Regions from separate parts of the Paraburkholderia sp. GAS33 genome, predicted to be linked through region 2. Evidence: riboswitches for the same ligand, from Rfam matches in the RefSeq annotation. Region 2 holds a riboswitch; the other holds the start of a gene.
What was found. A riboswitch is a leader RNA that binds a small molecule or an ion and turns the genes downstream of it on or off. The one in region 2 is predicted to bind thiamine pyrophosphate.
Positions count from the first base shown of each region.

Region 1: linked by a shared signal. The riboswitch ahead of P3T24_RS33080 (FAD-dependent oxidoreductase) and the one ahead of thiC (phosphomethylpyrimidine synthase ThiC) in region 2 are both predicted to bind thiamine pyrophosphate.

Region 1 covers NZ_JBNDMP010000015.1:96,225-99,631, reverse strand. Annotated here, with positions in the region: gene P3T24_RS33085 (ABC transporter ATP-binding protein/permease) at 1-547, opposite strand, end outside; TPP riboswitch at 941-1,052, shown strand; gene P3T24_RS33080 (FAD-dependent oxidoreductase) at 1,250-2,404, shown strand; gene thiS (sulfur carrier protein ThiS) at 2,477-2,674, shown strand; gene P3T24_RS33070 (thiazole synthase) at 2,748-3,407, shown strand, end outside.
Region 2 covers NZ_JBNDMP010000002.1:695,990-699,396, forward strand. Annotated here, with positions in the region: gene P3T24_RS09400 (EamA family transporter) at 1-274, opposite strand, end outside; gene P3T24_RS09405 (DUF1223 domain-containing protein) at 662-1,507, opposite strand; TPP riboswitch at 1,804-1,922, shown strand; gene thiC (phosphomethylpyrimidine synthase ThiC) at 2,015-3,407, shown strand, end outside.

The sequences.
Region 1 (3,407 bases), on a different contig from region 2:
ACACGGTCAATGCTCCAGCGAGGGACCAGAGGATGGTAACGAACGTAATGAGTGTGACGACCGTGGACAGCAGGTCGAGCGTCAGCGTGAGCGTGCTGGTCGCAAATGACTGCAAGTCGTCGCTGATCCGCTGGTCGGGGTTGTCAGCGAGGCGGTCGCGCTCAATCCGGTAGAAAGCGCCGTCGCCGAGCCACTCCTGGAGGTAGCGGGTCGTGAGCCATTGGCGCCACCGGAAGCCGAGCATCTGCCGCAAATAACGGCCGTAGACAAAGAGGACGATCAGCGCTGCCACAAGGCCGGCCCACACCAACATCAGGTGGGGAAAGTCCTTCACGCTCTTGTTTTGCAGCATATTGAAGAACTCGCCGCTCCAGGTATTGAACCTGACGCTGATCCACACGTTGACGAGGTTGATCACAATGATCGCAATCAGCAGCCCCCACGCGATCTTCCATTCCTCAGAGACCCAGTAGGGCTTGATCAGACTCCACGCGGAGACCTTGTCGTCCGGCTCGAGCGGGCTGGCAGGGGAAGTATTGGGTGTCATGACCATCCTGAAGAAATACTGGCTCATCTTGGACCGACCCGCTGCAAGCAAGCCTAGACAGGCTTGCCTATAGTGGATCGGTGCCACAGCGGAATTGCAAATAGCGGCCCGGGCCTCGAACCCGTCGTACGACCGCCCGATTCTGCCGCCGGCGGCTTAAGCGAAAATTAATCACCTGAGGCACTGGACCGCGGCCTCGCGCGACCGGCGTATGGTTGTCGCGTTTGACGCGAGAGCCCACGACAACGGCGCAGACTCCATCGCCGCATTGTGCCAGAGGCTCCGAGCGAGGCTACATGAATCGCCCAGGCCCGGCGGTCTCCCCGCCCGTGATCGCAGCAGCTCCATCGCCCCCGGTTTGCGGCCGCCGCGCCTTTTATGGTCTAATGACTCTCGACGAAACAGGGGTGCTTTGCGCGCGGGCCACACGCCGCAGCAAGGCTGAGAGAGACCCTTTGCACCCGATCCGGGTAATACCGGCGCGGGAAGTTTCCGGAAGTTAGCTTTTCTTCCATTCCCCGCCGGGCAGCGTCCGTCAATGGATGCGCTTTTTGCCCGGCCGGCCTCGCCCGCCGGTTTCGTCCTTGGGTACGTGCGCCTGTTGCCGTACGGAAAGGATACGATGACCGCTTATTCTTCAGTCTATTGCTTCGTTTGCCCCGTGACGCTCAAGGCCGCTCTGCGCGCGCCGGCAGGACGGCAATGAACGCGCTCGATCGCTCGCAACCGGATTTCGCCGTCATCGGCGGGGGACTGTGCGGCCGGCTGGTCGCGTGGCGCCTCGCCGGTGCGGGGCATCGCGTGGCGCTTTACGAGCGCGGCGATGCCGCCGGTTCGCAAGCCGCCGCGTGGGTGGCGGCCGCGATGCTCGCGCCGCTCGCCGAAGCCGCCAGCGCCGAATTGCTGATCACGCGTCTCGGCGCCGCCTCGCTCGATACCTGGCCGCAAGTACTGGCCGAACTGCCCGTACCGGTGTTCTTTCAACGCAATGGGACGCTGGTGGTCTGGCATCACGCCGATCGCACCGAAGCGCCGCTGTTCGAACGCCGGGTGCGTTCGAACGCGCCCGCCGATCTGCTGGATGGTGGCTTCGTCACGCTCTCGGGTGCGCAACTCGGCGCGACCGAGCCCGCGCTGGCTGGCCGTTTCGCGCAAGGCTGGCTGCTGCCGCATGAGGGACAACTCGATAATCGCCAGGTGTTGAGTGCACTCGCCGCAGGCCTCGCCGAGCGGCGCGTCGAAACGCACTGGAACACACCCGTGGACGATGGCGCATTACCGTCCGCCCGCGTGACGATTGATTGCCGCGGCCTCGGTGCCAAGACTGTTTTGCCGACCTTGCGCGGCATTCGTGGTGAGGTCGCCCGTGTTCACGCGCCCGGAATCAGGCTCACGCGCCCGGTGCGTCTGCTGCATCCGCGCTATCCGCTGTATATCGCACCGAAGCAGGACGATCTTTACGTGATCGGCGCAACCGAAGTGGAAGGCGAGGACATGTCGCCCGTCAGCGTGCGTTCCGCGCTGGAATTGCTGAGTGCAGCGTTCTCGGTCCACCCCGGCTTCGGCGAGGCGCGCATCCTCGAATTGAACTCGCAGTGCCGCCCGACCTTGCCGGACCACCGTCCGGCACTGGTCTGGGATGGCGCGCAGACCTTGCGCGTGAACGGCCTGTACCGGCACGGCTATATGATCGTGCCCGAAGTCGCCGACGAAGCCGTCCGTTTCGCCGCCGCGCTGCTCGACGGACGTATCGGCGATGCCGACGCTTTCGACGACTGGCGGCGCGACGCGCGCTGGAGCGAACTGTTCCAGCTTGCCCGGCTCGATCCGCAGAACCGCTCGCAGGTGCCGGCATGAGCGTTGCGACCATTGCAACATGGGCTGCCTCGCCAGCTGCCTACGCTATCGATTGAAACGTATCTGAACACCATGGACATTCATATCAATCAGAAGCCGTTGTCGCTGCCCGAGGGGGCGACCGTCGCCGACGCGCTCGCCGCTTTCGGCGCGCGTCCGCCGTTCGCGGTTGCGCTGAACGGCGACTTTGTGGCCCGTACCCAGCACGCCGCGCGCGCGCTGCAAGCGGGTGACAAGCTCGACGTCGTGCAACCGGTCGCCGGCGGCTAAAAACGGTGATTACCCGCGACCACATAGCCGAACAGGCAGGTCGCCGGGTATCGCCAGAGACAAGGATTTCCAGATGACTTCTCCCATTCCCGCCGACGCGCTCACGCTGTACGGCGAAACCTTCGCCAGCCGGGTGTTGCTCGGCACGTCACGCTATCCGTCGCTGCAGGCGCTGTCCGACTCGATCGATGCGGCGAAGCCTGGCATGATCACCGTCGCGCTGCGCCGGCAGATGAACGAAGGCGGTGCCGAAGCCGGCTTCTTCGATCTGCTCAAGCGCCACGGCGTGCCGCTATTGCCAAACACGGCCGGCTGCCAGAGCGTCGGCGAGGCGGTCACGACCGCCCACATGGCGCGTGAAGTCTTCGAAACCGACTGGATCAAGCTTGAACTGATCGGCGACGACTACACGTTGCAGCCCGATCCGGTCGGTCTGATCGAAGCGGCTGCGCGGCTCGTCAAAGACGGTTTCAAGGTGCTGCCGTACTGCACGGAAGATCTGGTGATCGGACGGCGTCTGCTCGATGCCGGCTGCGAGGCGTTGATGCCGTGGGGCGCGCCGATCGGCACCGGCAAGGGCGTGATCAATCCATACGGTCTGCGGGTGCTGCGTGACCGGTTGCCGGACGTGCCGCTGATCGTCGATGCGGGGCTCGGCGTACCGTCGCACGCCGCGCAGGTGATGGAGTGGGGCTTCGATGGTGTGCTGCTGAATACGGCGGTGTCGCAGGCG
Region 2 (3,407 bases):
TGCCGACCAGCCCGGCGTTGCGAATCTCAGCAGCGTTTGGCCAGACCGGGTCGCGACGCGCGGCGAAGACGAACAGGCCGATGCCCGCAAACAGGTTGCGCAGGCCGGACAGAAGGAGCGGCGGGAATGATCCGAGCGCCACGTGCACGGCCAGATACGTGGAGCCCCACACGAGGTAGACGACGCTCAGCGCGAGCGCGATCCGGCCAGCATGAGACTGAGGCAGGCGAAAGGCAAAACGGAGAGGAAAACGGCCAGGAGGTTGCAGCGACATGCGTTCAATCCACCCATGTCGTTCGAGGCGTTGTGCCCCCGCTGGGGACGCTGGGTCCAGATGGCGGGCGCCGCATCGTGGATGCGGCCTGGCAGGCAAGGCTCAAAGACATGGTGGTAGAACGGGCAGAAGTACTTGGGGACGGCAACGGCAGACAACCGTGGCACGCACCGCAGCATTATGCAGGAACGCGGTTGGGCGTCCATGAAAGAATCGTAAATTCTGTATCCGGAAAGCGGCTGGGCGTCCGTGCGAGCGACTGCCTGCCGAACAGACGCCGCGACGGCTAGAGCATGCGAGGTTTCAAGTCTCCGAAAATCAGGTGCGAGGTTCAGATCGAGGCTTACTCATGGCGAAGGCGTCGACCTCAATCGATCGCCGGCGGCCTCATTGACAGCCGGCCAGTTCCGTCACCTGCAACACCTCGCCGGTGGATGCGTTTTCGACGAAGGCCACGACGCCGAACCTGTCCGGCTGCGCCTGGCGGTCGGCGGCATCGGTGGCATCGAGTGCGATCTCGCGGCGAATCTGCGCGCTGCCGCCCGCAAGCGGCACCGGACCGATCCATTGCCGCACGACGCGTTCGTGATGCAGCGTCGCGCCACTGTTTTCGCCGGCACGCACTTGCGACGTCAGCGCGTTTTCATAGACAGCGACGTACGCGTTCAATGGATCGTGGACCGTGGCTTTGGACGTGAAGCGCGCGTCGACGCCGAAACCGTTCGTGCCCTGAGCAGGCGGCGCGAGTTCAAGCGCAACGTCTGCCTGCGCCGGCTCGGCGGTCACCTCGTGAACACGCTCATCGAAGCTCTCGGGCCGGGACCAGCTACGCAACTCACGCCCCGACACGAAGATTTCAGGCGTGTAAATCGTGTGGCCGCCGGCGAGATCGGTCAGCGTCTGCTGCCGTTCAGTGAAACGATGCTGGGAGAAGCGGTCGTTCCAGCCAAGGCTGTTCCAGTAGTCGACATGCAAGGCAAGCGGCACGACGCCTCGAGCGGCACCGCTGTCCTTCCACTGACCCAGCCAGTGATCCGCCGGCGGGCAGCTATTGCAACCCTCGCTGCTGTACAACTCGACCAGCGCGACACGGTGGGCCGGGCTGTGCGCCTTGCACATCGCATCGGCGGCCTGAGCGGCACCGCTCGTGGCTAGCGCGACAAACAGCGCGATGGCACGCACCACCGGCGAGTCGGCAAAGCGGCGCGTGAGTGAACGCACGCGTACAGGCATAAGCGGATACGCGTGGGAACGCATAAGGGGATTCATGGCAGGCTCCATCTGGAAATCTGCACGTTAGTCGGCGAGCGTCGCCCGTTATGACAGCGCCTCTGAAATTTTATTGCGGGACTGGAGGACATGGCGTGGCTGACGATAAAGATCGGGCAACGCCACCTTTCATGCTGCGGCGCATCACCCCGCGCAGCCCAATAGAGATAAGCACGACAGGCTGTAAGCCGGCCACCATTCGGGCCACACCGATTTCGAGACCGGTTGCCAAGCACTGCGCCGGCGGTGTATCGTGTGCGCTGCTAACGCGGGGGTCCTGCGTCGCACGGAGGTTGGAGGTCCGTGTTGCGTGGGTGAGAAATACCCTTTGAACCTGATCTGGATAATGCCAGCGCAGGGAAGCGTACGGAATTCGTAGCGCAGCACCGCCTCATCCTCTGGCGAATTCCGACAACTTCCATCTCGTCTCCTGCTTAGCGGCCCCACATAGAGCTTTGCATGGAGAAATGCATGAACGCCAATCCGAAGTTCCTTTCCGCCGACGCTCACGTCGATGCGGCCGCTGTCGCCCCGCTGCCGAATTCCCGCAAGATCTACGTCACTGGCTCACGCGACGATATCCGCGTGCCGATGCGCGAAATCAGCCAGTCGGATACACCGGACAGCTTCGGCGGCGAGAAGAATCCCCCGGTCTTCGTCTACGACACGTCGGGCCCCTACTCCGATCCGGATGCCACGATCGATATCCGCGCGGGTCTGCCGGCTTTGCGTCAACGCTGGATCGAAGAACGCGGCGACACCGAAGCGCTAAGCGGTCTGTCGAGCGACTTCAGCCGCGAACGCGCCGCCGATACGGCCACCGCCGATCTGCGCTTCCAGGGCCTGCATCGCACGCCGCGCCGCGCCAAAGCCGGCGCCAACGTTTCGCAGATGCACTACGCGCGCAAAGGCATCATCACGCCGGAAATGGAGTACATCGCGATCCGCGAAAACCAGCAGCGCGCGGCGTATCTGGAGTCGCTCAAAACGAGCGGCCCGAACGGAGAGAAGCTCGCTGCGATGATGGGCCGTCAGCATCCGGGCCAGGCATTCGGCGCGAGCGCGTTCGGTCCGAACGGCCTCACCGAAATCACGCCGGAATTCGTGCGCGACGAAGTGGCCCGCGGCCGCGCGATCATCCCGAACAACATCAACCACCCCGAAAGCGAGCCGATGATCATCGGCCGTAACTTCCTCGTGAAGGTCAACGCGAACATCGGCAACTCGGCGGTGACCTCGTCGATCGGCGAAGAAGTCGACAAGATGACGTGGGCGATCCGCTGGGGCGGCGACACGGTGATGGATCTTTCCACCGGCAAGCACATCCACGAAACGCGCGAGTGGATCATCCGCAATTCGCCGGTGCCGATCGGCACGGTGCCGATCTACCAGGCGCTGGAAAAGGTCAACGGCAAGGCCGAAGACCTGACGTGGGAAATTTTCCGCGACACGCTGATCGAACAGGCCGAACAGGGCGTCGATTACTTCACGATCCACGCCGGCGTGCGTCTTCAATACGTGCCGCTCACAGCGAAGCGCATGACGGGTATCGTCTCGCGCGGCGGCTCGATCATGGCGAAGTGGTGTCTCGCGCATCACAAGGAAAGCTTCCTGTACGAGCACTTCGAAGACATCTGCGAAATCATGAAGGCCTATGACGTGGCCTTCTCGCTCGGCGACGGCCTGCGTCCCGGCTCGATCTATGACGCCAACGACGAAGCGCAACTTGGCGAACTGAAGACGCTCGGCGAGCTCACGCAGATCGCGTGGAAGCACGACGTGCAGACGATGATCGAAGGCCCGGGCCACGTGCCGATGCAACTGATCAAGGAGAACATGGACCTGCAACTGGAATGGTGTGACG